2 linked regions of the Rheinheimera salexigens genome follow. The main gene of each other region encodes a partner of the protein of the gene in region 2 in a complex. Links are inferred from orthologs where the notes say so. Each region holds a gene or a part of one and is shown on either strand. Other genes may lie near its edges.

Region 1 (3,392 bases), 1.6 Mb from region 2 along the record:
AACTGGCACGAAAACGATACTCAGGATGGGAGTCAAAAATGACTTCTGGTTGATAATCTATTTCACGACGAACATTAGAAATTACATCCTCAGGCACTTGAATAACAACATCAACATGACCACGGACTTGCAGTTCCATGATCGGCTGCTGGGCAGCAATATTCTCATGATTTTCAACTAACAACCTAGATACTGTACCTGCAAACGGCGCTTCTAAACGGGTATAACTAAGCGCGGTTTTGGCTGCACTAAAATCGGCTTTAGCAACTTGTAACTGGGCTTTTGTTTCATCAAATTGCGCTTGCGATACTAATTTTTGTTCCATCAGTAAATTTGCCCGATCAAATTGAGTTTGGGCTAATTCATATCGAGCATTTGCTTGATCTAAACGCAATTTAAAATCAGTATCATCCAGTCGCGCGAGTAATTCTCCTCGCTGCACATTATGACTTGGTCGGCCTGACAGCTCGATGAGTTTCCCACTGACCCGAAAGGTTAAGTTTGCCCGTTTTGTCGGCTCGACTACAGCCGGAAATTGGCGCGCAGTTGCTGCATGCTCATTGCTGACATGAAACAGTTTAACCGGCCGAACAATATTAGCTTCCGGTTCCACTTCAGGGCTACCACAGCCAGTTAATATTACACTTAAACTAAAAAAGCTAACCACCAAGTAAGCGAGCTTTTCACTGAGTATAAGCTTGAGCTTAAACCCGAGCGATTTACAGGGTTTTTAAGCGTTTTTTTAACAAAGTAGCGCATAGTTAATTCCTGATATTACGGCGTATAATTGCCGAATCAAAATAAGATGTCAGACCAGATGACTGTTTGCCTATTTTGCCTAATTTTTACTGAGATAGCATGTGTTTTTTTAACAGCGTATTAAATCGTTAAGTTTAAATTTCTAATAAAGCTTGTTTTAATAACTGCACCTTATCCCGTGTGGCCGCGGCTTGTTCAAACTCAAGATCTTTAGCATGTTGCAACATTTGCTGCTCTAGTTGTTGAATTTGCGCCTCAATTTGATACGGCGTTTTACCTTTCACTAATTTAGCTTTTTCTGACACCATGGCAAAACCCGGCACCGGAGATTGCCCTAAGTCCATTACATCATTAACTCTTTTCTTAATCGCTGTCGGTAAAATGCCATGCAAGGCATTAAACTCCTGCTGTTTTAAGCGTCGGCGATCGGTTTCATCTATCGCCCGCTGCATAGAGCCGGTAATGCGATCCGCATATAAAATCGCTCTACCTTCTAAGTTACGCGCCGCACGGCCAATGGTTTGAATTAATGAACGCTCTGAGCGTAAAAACCCTTCTTTATCAGCATCTAAAATCGCCACTAAAGATACTTCGGGGATATCTAAGCCTTCACGCAATAAGTTAATACCCACTAAAACATCAAATACACCTAAACGTAAATCACGAATAATCTCCATCCGCTCAACGGTATCAATATCTGAGTGTAAATAACGCACTCGCACATCATGTTCACTTAAATAATCTGTTAGGGCTTCAGACATTTTTTTAGTTAACGTGGTCACCAGTACCCGCTCTTTTTTTGCCGCGCGTATGTATATTTCTGATAATAAATCGTCTACTTGGGTAGCAACTGGTCTAATTTCAATTGGTGGGTCAAGTAAACCTGTTGGCCGAACAACCTGTTCTATTACTTCTCCAGCTGATTGGTTGAGTTCATAAACAGCTGGCGTTGCAGACACATAAATTCGTTGCGGCGCTATGGCTTCAAACTCTTCAAACTTAAGCGGTCTATTATCTAATGCTGATGGTAAACGAAAGCCATAATTCACTAGGTTTTCTTTACGAGCGCGATCCCCTTTATACATAGCGCCAATTTGCGACACTGTGACGTGCGACTCATCAATAAACATTAAACCATCAGCGGGAAAATAATCTAATAACGTTGGCGGTGGCTCGCCATTAGCCCGGCCGGATAAATAACGTGAATAGTTTTCAATGCCTGAACAGAAGCCTAGCTCCACCATCATCTCTATATCATACAAAGTACGCTGGCTTAAGCGTTGCTCTTCAACCAGTTTATTATTGGCTAACAGCTCATCGCGCCGCTGTTGTAACTCAACTTTGATGTTATCAACTGCATCAAGAATTTTCTCTCGCGGTGTCACATAATGCGTTTTCGGATAAATAGTATAACGGGTAACAATTTTTTCAACTGCACCGGTTAACGGATCAAACAAACTAATACGCTCTATTTCTTCATCAAACAATTCAATTCTAACCGCTATATCATCAACTTCTGCCGGGAAGACATCGATAACATCGCCCCGCACGCGATAAGTCGCGCGCTGAAATTCAATATCATTACGTTTATATTGCAACTCAGCTAAGCGACGGATAATAAAACGCTGGTCAATAATATCGCCTTGTTTAAGGTGTAGCAGCATTTTCATATAAGAAACCGGATCGCCCAAACCATAAATGGCTGATACCGACGCCACAATCACGACATCTCGCCGCTCCATTAGCGCCTTAGTTGCCGATAAGCGCATTTGTTCTATATGTTCATTAATAGAGGCATCTTTTTCAATAAAAGTATCGGTTGAAGGCACATAGGCTTCGGGCTGATAATAGTCATAATAAGAAACAAAGTACTCAACCGCATTATTGGGGAAAAACGCTTTCATCTCGCCATAAAGTTGCGCGGCTAGAGTTTTATTATGCGCCATAATTAAGGTAGGACGATTTACCTGTTGGATAACATTGGCCATGGTAAAAGTTTTACCCGAACCGGTAACGCCTAACAAAGTTTGATGTGCCAAGCCAGCTTCAAGACCTGAAACTAATTGCTTAATGGCATTAGGCTGATCGCCTGCAGGTGAGTAATCTGATTTAAGTTCAAAATTTCTCGACAACGTGCTCTCCTATTTTGGCAGTTTTATTCGCCACTTTATTAAACCATCGCCAAGCAATACCCGCGGTAAAAGCATTTGCGATAACACATCCAACGAACAACCCCGTTATGCCAAAAAAGTTACCGCCTAACCAAGCCAACGGCACATAAAACACAAACAAACGAATAATACTCAATAGCAAAGCTTTACTTGGTTGGTGTAATGCATTTAGTGATGAATTAGTTAGAATCGTAATACCTTGCAAACCGTAACCTAAAGGCATGATCCAAATAAATAAACTGATAATGTGGATTACCTCTGGCTCGTCACTAAATAATTTAGCCAACGGTATCGCCAAAATAGCCAAGACAATATAGATAATAAGTTGCCATACCAGCACAAACTTAACGCAAAGTTGATAGCCTTGTTGTACTCGGTGCCAAAAGCCGGCTCCAAAATTTTGACTAATAAACGGCGGCAATGTCATTGATAAGGTTAAAACAATTAAAATGGCCATACCTT
Region 2 (7,929 bases):
TTAGCCATTCCGCTGCTGTGCTGGCGACAGTATCGTCATCTACAGCTATGTGCATACCCATATACGTTGCGGTAATGTGTTTCCAGCCTTGCTCAACCTTAAAAATATAGCGATTGTTATAGTTAAGATGCAGATAATTAGCCTGCTCAATTACAGTTAATAACTCTCTGTCACTAACGGTAACTAAAGCAATGGAGTGGCTTCGATCTATTAACTGTTGTATTTCAGTCACTTTTGCTGCCGCTAAACGTTGGTTATTAGCATCAGCAGATTGCGGAGCTTGTTTCAATTCAGTAGCAATCTCAAGCGAAAAATGGCTTAGTTCGTAGTTATCAAGCAATGATTGATAACTTTGGCTATTCTCGCAATCGGTTAATTTAGGGATATTTCGCTGCACAAACCGCGTCATTTTACCGTCAATTAATGCAATAGATGACAGTTCGGACATTTTAAGTTTTTGTTGTAGCAGCAGATTATGTTGCTGTATGTCTACTGGAATTACGGGATAGGTTTTTGCGACCTCAGATCCAGGTTGTTGTTCTAAACATGACTGCTGGAAACGGTTTAGTTCGGCATATTGTAAACTCATTTCTAATGCCGTTTGTAACGTACGGCGCTCAGAAGGCGAATAACCATTGGCTGAATATAAAGGGCTAGCGAGTAAGCCCGCTAAAGAAATAATCGTAAGCATATAATGATACTTAAAGCGCTAAATGCCCGCACACTAGCTTTAATATTATAAAAAGTAAAGTTATTAATAATGCTAAGAAAAATACCTGTAAATTGTGTTATTTAGTTGTACCGATTAAATGCTCGGCAAACAAACTGGTATGCTTAACTAAGTCCCGTTGCCAGCCAGCTAATATCTCTTTCTTACCGGAAATAATATATTGCTCACTTATCTGCTGCCAGCTATGTTGTTGCCAAAGCTTAGCGGCGAGGGTTAAGGCGCTCTGCTCAGGCAAGCTGGTAAAATGCTGATTAAACCAATTTAATAATAAGTGGCTAATTAATTCATAAGGCCGCTTCTGTTGGCTAAATAACCATAACTGTTCTAACTCTAGTGCGGTTAATGGCTGCTGTTGCTTCGTTACGGCTAAAGCTAAGATTAACTTGGCAGGCAGAAGCGGATAGTGCTCAGCCACTAAGCTAGGCAATTGTTGACGAAATTGCAGTGCCATTTCTTGGCTATGTTCAGATGTCGTGGTGATGGCTTTTAGCATTAATAATGAGTATTCAGAGCTGGCCTTATCTGCAGTTTGCCCCAGTCTAACGGGACAATACCCTGCTTGTTGCCAAAATTTCAATAAATCTATACTGACACCATAACTTGTTCCAACATAAGCCATGCCAAATTGCTTGGCATAGTTATCGATCTGTTCTAGTAATTGACTGCCCAACTGTTGGCGTTGTAGTTCAGGCTGCACAGCAATGCGCATGACTCTTAGTAGGGCTAGGCTTGCCAACTCAGGCTGAGCGCAGTGGAAAGCTAAGCTTTGGGCCAATAGATGGCCTTGTAATCGCCGCTCGCCATAATAAATTTGCTGAGCTAGGTCTCCGGTTATATTGCCTTCTATACTTAATAATGCACAGGCGAGTACATTATCAGTTGTTTCAAGCGTGATGACGCTAAGCTGAGGGTTATCTAACAGTGAGGCTAAATCTTTAACTTGGGTTTGATAATGAGCCAAGCTAAGTAAACTGAAAACCTGCTGTAACTTTTCCGGTTGCTTTAACCAATCCTGGGCTGAATAGCATTTAATATCGTAACGTTGCTCTGCTACAGCGTTAAACTGGGGGGTAGTTGATTGTAATAAAAAGCTGTTAAATATTAATTGCTCTAAAGGGTCATGCTGTTGATACCGAATAGCTTGCTGCATGTGTAGTTTTTGCCAGCCGGGGCATTGCTGGGTTAAATGCTGTTGAAAGCGAACAGTAAAGCCTCTACCCGTGCCCTCATATCCGTGCTCTGTTGTGGCGAACACCAGCCGACTGTAGCGGGCTAACAACTGTTGCAGTATCGGTGTTGGTATAGCAGCGGCCTCATCAATAAACACTAATGCTGCAGTAGGCACTTGAGCTAGTAATTCATCTATCGCCATAAACCGCAGTAAATTATGCTCGCTAACAGGTGTTAGCTGCTGAAAGTGTTGCAGGGCAATAGCCGCAGCTTGCGGAGACGGTGCAGTAATAATAAAGCCTTGTCGAGTATGTTGAATTAGTTGCGCTGCAGCGATACCCAAGGCGGCTGACTTGCCTCTACCGCGATCGGCTGTTAATACTAATGGACGTCGCCGATGGCCGGTTAATACTCGCTGGATCGCTTGAACGGCTTTAACTTGATCTTGGCTAGCAAAGGGAGGGGAAACGTCAGTTATCTTGGGTAAGATAGGCCATTGCAACGGCTGAACAAGCTGTTGATTATGACCAATAATGACATTCGCTTGTTGTAATTGCTTGAGCCAAAATGGAATAAAATAGCCCTGATGCTGCTTAGCATCAATAGGATACGGCAACAAGCTTTGATGAGCCGGATTTACTTGTTGTTGCCAAATATTAAATTCCGGACACAATACCAGCCATAATCCGCCCGCTTTAACGCAACCCGAGGTTGCTGCTACGGCGTCTGCAGCAAAGCCACTAAAGGCATTAATAATGAGTACATCGCACTCGGTGCCTAGTAACTGATAGTTACGGCCTTGCGAGACCATAGTTGCGCTAGGGGGGGCATCAGCGCCAAGCCAATAAACCTTAAGCGCGGTATTCGCTTCTAACCATTGTTTAGTCGCGGCCAGCAGAGTGTGCTGCTGGCCCTGCCAAACTATAGGTAGCCGTATTTGCAAATTGGCGGCTTGTGCTAACCAAGTTGAAAACACCGGCTGGTTGAACATTAGCCTACAGCTTCTAGGCGAGCGTAGGCAGTAACTAACCACTTGCTGCCAAGCTGATCAAAGTTAACTTGTATTCTGGACTGGGCGCCGGTGCCTTCATAATTAAGCACAGTACCTTCGCCGAACTTAGCATGCAGCACGCGTTGACCTAGGTTAAAACCAGTGTTTTCAAAGGCAACATGGCTAGCTTGGTTACTAAAGCGATTAAATGGGGTTGGTTTACTAACTTGAGTACTAAGGCGAATTTCCTCGATATATTCAGCCGGGATCTCGCGTAAAAAACGCGACGGTCGATTATGTTGTTCTTGGCCATATAAGCGGCGGCTTTCCGCATGACATAAATACAATTTTTGCATGGCCCGCGTCATACCGACATAGCATAAGCGACGTTCTTCTTCGAGTCGGGTGGCATCTTCAGAGCTTTGCATGCTGGGAAACATGCCTTCTTCTAAGCCACAAATAAAAACCTGCGGGAACTCTAAGCCTTTGGCGCTATGCAATGTCATTAATTGCACCGCATCTGAATTTTCTTCAGCTTGATATTCACCCGCTTCTAGTGCGGCTTGAGATAAAAAAGCCGCTAGGGGCGTCATCTCAACATCATTCGCAACATCAAAGTTTTGGCAAGCCGTGATCAATTCATTTAAGTTTTCAATTCGAGTTTCAGCTTTTTCGCCTTTCTCGGCTTGATACATGGCATATAAGCCGGATTTTTTAATCGCATGATCGGCTTGCTCGTGTAATGGCAATTCTGCGGTTAGGTCAGCTAATTGTTCTATTAATTGCATAAAGCTACTAATAGCATTAGCGGCACGTCCAGATAATTGATTTTCACTGATTAATTGCTGCAAACTTTGCCACATAGTGATTTGTTCGGTACGGGCATGAATACGCACTTTATTTAAAGTTGTCTCACCTATACCACGGGCTGGGGTGTTAACCACGCGCTCTAATGCTGCATCGTCTAGTCGGTTATTCATTAAGCGTAAATAGGCTAAAGCATCTTTTATCTCTTGGCGCTCGTAGAAGCGCAAGCCACCATAAATACGGTAGTTTAAGCCTTCTTGAATTAAGGCTTCTTCTAGTACTCGAGACTGGGCATTATTGCGATATAAAATGGCGCTATCGGATAAGGTGCCACCTTTTTTCAGCCAATCACGCACCCGGCTAACAATAAATCGAGATTCATCTAACTCATTAAAGGCAGTGTACAAAGAAATTGCTTCACCCTCAGCACCATCGGTCCATAAGTCTTTACCTAAACGGCCGCTATTATAGGCAATAACCGCATTCGCAGCTTTTAAAATGGTGGCAGTTGAGCGATAGTTTTGCTCTAAGCGAATGGTTTCCACGTCAGAGTAATCTGTTAAGAAGGTTTGGATGTTTTCCACTTGGGCGCCGCGCCAACCATAGATAGATTGGTCATCATCGCCGACGATCATCACTTTAGCGTTAGTACCGGCTAGTAGCTTTAACCACTTATATTGAATAGCGTTGGTATCTTGAAATTCGTCGACTAAAATATGCCGAAAGCGTTGCTGATAATGCTGGCGTACTTCAGCGTTATTTTGCAGTAACTCAAAGCTACGCAGTAAAATTTCAGCAAAATCGACTAAGCCTGAGCGATCACACATTTCTTGATAAGCAGTATAGATTTTTAGCATCTGTTGTAAGCTAAAGTCACCTGCAGCATCAATCATATTAGGCCGTTGGCCTTCATCTTTACGACCATTAATAAACCATTGCACTTGCTTAGCCGGCCAATGCTTTTCATCTAAATTTAACGCTTTAAGCAGGCGTCTAACTAAGCGGTATTGATCATCGGTATCTATTATTTGAAAGCTTTGCGGTAAGCCCGCTTCTTGATAATGGGCGCGCAGCATACGATGGGATAAACCATGAAAGGTGCCCATCCATAAGTTATTTAAGCTTACGCCTATGGTCTGCTCGATACGGCCGCGCATTTCTTTTGACGCTTTGTTGGTAAAAGTAACGGCAAGCAAACTAAATGGTGCAACACGCTCTACCTGCATTAACCACGCTAAACGGTGCACCAAGACCCGAGTTTTACCACTACCGGCCCCGGCCAGTACCAACATATGTTGCGGCGGCGCGGCAACTGCATCACGTTGTTTGTCGTTAAGCCCGTCTAGCAGGAAAGATACATCCATTAGTTTGTCTCGCTAAGCATAATGGCCGCTATTATAGCAGCCAAAACTGATGCGCCAAGCTAACAGCGCTTATTAGTGGATAAATAACCAGTTATTTGGCAATTAAAGCTTGGCGCAGCTTTATTCGACTAGGGTATTAGGGCGCTTAACATTTGCACATTGGTCAAGCGAATATGCGGTAAAACCGATATCGCGCTGTTATGGTGATCTAGCCAAGCGGTTTGGCAACCGGCATTTAAGGCGCCGATAACATCGGCACGATGGCTGTCACCAATATGTAAGATTTGTTGTGGCGCTAGGTTCAATTGCTGCGCGGCTTTTAAATACATATCAGGATAGGGTTTCATTCTGCCATCAGGGCCAGCTTGCAGGCTAAATTGAAACCACTGGCCGATAGCCATTTTGTCTATGCAGGCATTACCATTGGTAATAGCGATAAGTTGATAATGCTTGGCTAGCGCTGCCAATAATTGCTGAATTTCAATATCGACGGTGATAGTGGTGCGTTGCTGAATAAAAGCGCCATAAGCTATATTGGCAATCGCAGAGGCATCCGTTTGCGGTAAATTAAGGCTTAATAAACCGGCTTCAAGGCTAAGTAAGCGCCAACGGCCTAAATCATGGCGGATTTCAGGGTTAGTGCGAGCTAATTGCTGGCGGTGTTGCCACCAAAAATCGCTATCGGTTGTTAGCTTACTAGGTAGATGTTGCGCTAGTGCTAGTAGCATTGCTTGTTCAGCGGCGGCTATAACCGGTTTATTATTATAAAGCGTATCGTCTAAATCAAACGACAATGCTTGTATAGGCTGTAATTGTTTATAAATTTGCATTACGATTTTTTCTTCGCTCTAGGATGGGCGCTATCATACACTTTAGCTAAATGGGTAAAATCGAGATGGGTATAAACTTGGGTAGTGCTTAAGTTGGCATGACCCAATAACTCTTGCACAGCCCGTAAATCCTGACTGGACTCTAACATATGACTAGCAAAAGAGTGGCGTAACATATGCGGGTGTAAATGCTGGTTTAAGCCTTGCTGCGAAGCCCAAAGTTGCACCCGTTGCCGCACGTGTCTGGCGCTAATACGCTTTTGTTGTTTACTGACAAATAACGCTAATTTGTCGTGTTCAGGTAATAACTGACTAAAAGCGGGGCGCAAGCTTAACCAATGCTGGATAGCCGTTAACGCCACCGTGCCCACCGGTACAATACGTTGTTTATTACCCTTACCAAGCACTCGAATGAGTTTTTGTTGCCAATCAATATCGGTAATGTTGATATTAACCAGTTCATCTAAGCGTAAGCCCGATGAATAAAACAACTCTAAGATGGCTTTATCACGGCTGGCTAAAATATCATCGCTACTATCAAAATTTAATAAATGATTAATTTGGTCAACCGCAAGATTTTTCGGTAAGTCCCGCGCAGCTTTGGGCACAGTTAAGTATTGCGCTGGATTATCTGCACGTAATTGTTGCGCCTGCAATAAATTAAAAAAGCTGCGTAGCGCAGCCACTTTTAACGCAATAGTACGAGGTTTAATGCCCGATAAACGCAAGCTGTTGATATGTTGCTTGAGATGTTGTTGTTCAAGCGTTAGCCAGTTTAGCTGTGCATATTCTGGGTTGTTTAGCGTACTTATGGCGACTTGCTGTAATTGGCGGTGATAGCTGGCTAAGGTGTTTTTACTATAGCCACGCTCATATTGTAAATAGTGCAAAAAATCATCGATGGGTTGTTGCCAATCGACGTTAAGATCTGTTGCTGAATTAGGCCGCGTCATAGCCAGGCAATAATTGGCTTAAAATTAGGCCTAAGTGCTGTAAAAAAAGCTGATCCATATCGGGTTGAAAATGGTCATCATGCTCGCTACCAAAAGCTAACAGTGCCAAAGGTTTCTTGGCTTGGCGAATAACAACCAAAGCGACAGAATGAATATGGCTTGGAAACAGCACTTTTTGTTCTTCTTTATTTAACCGACCTAAATACACGCCTTGCTCATCTAAACGGCGAGATAATAACAATTGGAATCTATCAATATCCTCATCGGCAAAACGAATAAGTTGGTAAGCATGTACCTGCGGCATACTATCAATAAACTGCTGTAATCCGGCTTGAGCTTGCTGCAAACTTTGAGCTTGATATAGCTGAGCTTGCAATTGATTAAAGGCCATAAACAACTGCTCGTTTTGTCTAGCGATAGACATTAACCGAGTTATATCATCTTCTAGCACTTGAATTTTTTCGCGTTGCATTTCTAATTGACGCTCAACTAAAGACACACTGCCACGTTGCTGATGCGATATGCGTAATGACGCTAATAGCTGAGGCCGTTGCTGAAAAAACTCAGGATGGTCTTGTAAATAATCGCTAACCACTTCAGCGGCAATAATATCTTGTTGTACTATGGGGTTTGTCATAAGGCTATTTGTCCGTCATAAACGTGTTCTGCCGGGCCGGTCATTTTAACGGGATGGCCAGGGCCGTTCCAGCGAATGTGTAAGCTACCGCCTGGCAAGTCGACTTGCACTTGTTGTTGTAGTTTATTTTGCAGTTGGCCAATCACCACCGCTGCACAAGCACCGGTACCGCAAGCTAAAGTTTCACCTGCGCCACGTTCCCAAACCCGTAATTTAATATGGCTAGGTGACAATACTTGCATAAAACCAATGTTCGCCCGTTCAGGAAAACGCTCATGCAGTTCAAAAATAGGGCCTTGCACGATAACGGCAGCAGTAGTGACTTCGTCGACAATTATTACCGCATGCGGATTACCCATCGAAACCACACCACAAAGCAAAGTATGTTCTTCGGCGCGTAAAATATAAGTTAACTCTTGTTTCTGGGCTTTAAAAGGAATTCGCGCC

Evidence for each region. The genes of interacting proteins can lie anywhere in the genome.
Region 1: the proteins of uvrD (region 2) and uvrB are in contact, whole or in part, in a crystal structure (PDB 7EGT), measured with the Thermus thermophilus proteins. The link is inferred for Rheinheimera salexigens from one-to-one orthologs. Residues at the interface, in WP_096412145.1 of Thermus thermophilus: His654, Arg656, Phe657, Gln666, Asp668, Glu669, Lys680, Arg681, Leu682, Ser683, Lys685, Tyr686, Ala687; in WP_096411307.1 of Thermus thermophilus: Glu23, Leu25, Arg26, Asp27, Gly28, Glu29, Arg30, Phe31, Arg55, Glu326, Asp327, Phe328, Glu379, Ser382, Gln383, His398, Gly400, Arg401.

What each region holds. Positions count from the first base shown.
Region 1 is NZ_MKEK01000001.1:1,743,912-1,747,303, reverse strand. The notes cover bases 393-3,392. They hold uvrB (excinuclease ABC subunit UvrB), read right to left. Parts: upstream 2,892-3,392; coding sequence 894-2,891; downstream 393-893. Other genes in these bases: BI198_RS08025 (MATE family efflux transporter), read right to left, coding at 2,875-3,392; BI198_RS08035 (efflux RND transporter periplasmic adaptor subunit), read right to left, coding at 393-613. Also shown: more of BI198_RS08035, read right to left, coding at 1-392. UniProt on the Escherichia coli protein: The UvrABC repair system catalyzes the recognition and processing of DNA lesions. A damage recognition complex composed of 2 UvrA and 2 UvrB subunits scans DNA for abnormalities.
Region 2 is NZ_MKEK01000001.1:177,109-185,037, reverse strand. Bases 2,477-5,441 are described here. They hold uvrD (DNA helicase II), read right to left. Parts: upstream 5,063-5,441; coding sequence 2,891-5,062; downstream 2,477-2,890. Other genes in these bases: BI198_RS00900 (HAD-IA family hydrolase), read right to left, coding at 5,191-5,441; BI198_RS00910 (tRNA(Met) cytidine acetyltransferase TmcA), read right to left, coding at 2,477-2,891. Also shown: BI198_RS00915 (hypothetical protein), read right to left, coding at 1-691; more of BI198_RS00910, read right to left, coding at 789-2,476; more of BI198_RS00900, read right to left, coding at 5,442-5,892; tyrosine recombinase XerC, read right to left, coding at 5,892-6,845; BI198_RS00890 (DUF484 family protein), read right to left, coding at 6,832-7,482; dapF (diaminopimelate epimerase), read right to left, coding at 7,479-7,929. UniProt on the Escherichia coli protein: A helicase with DNA-dependent ATPase activity. Unwinds DNA duplexes with 3'-5' polarity. Translocates on single-stranded DNA with 3'-5' polarity. Initiates unwinding more efficiently from a nicked substrate than double-stranded DNA.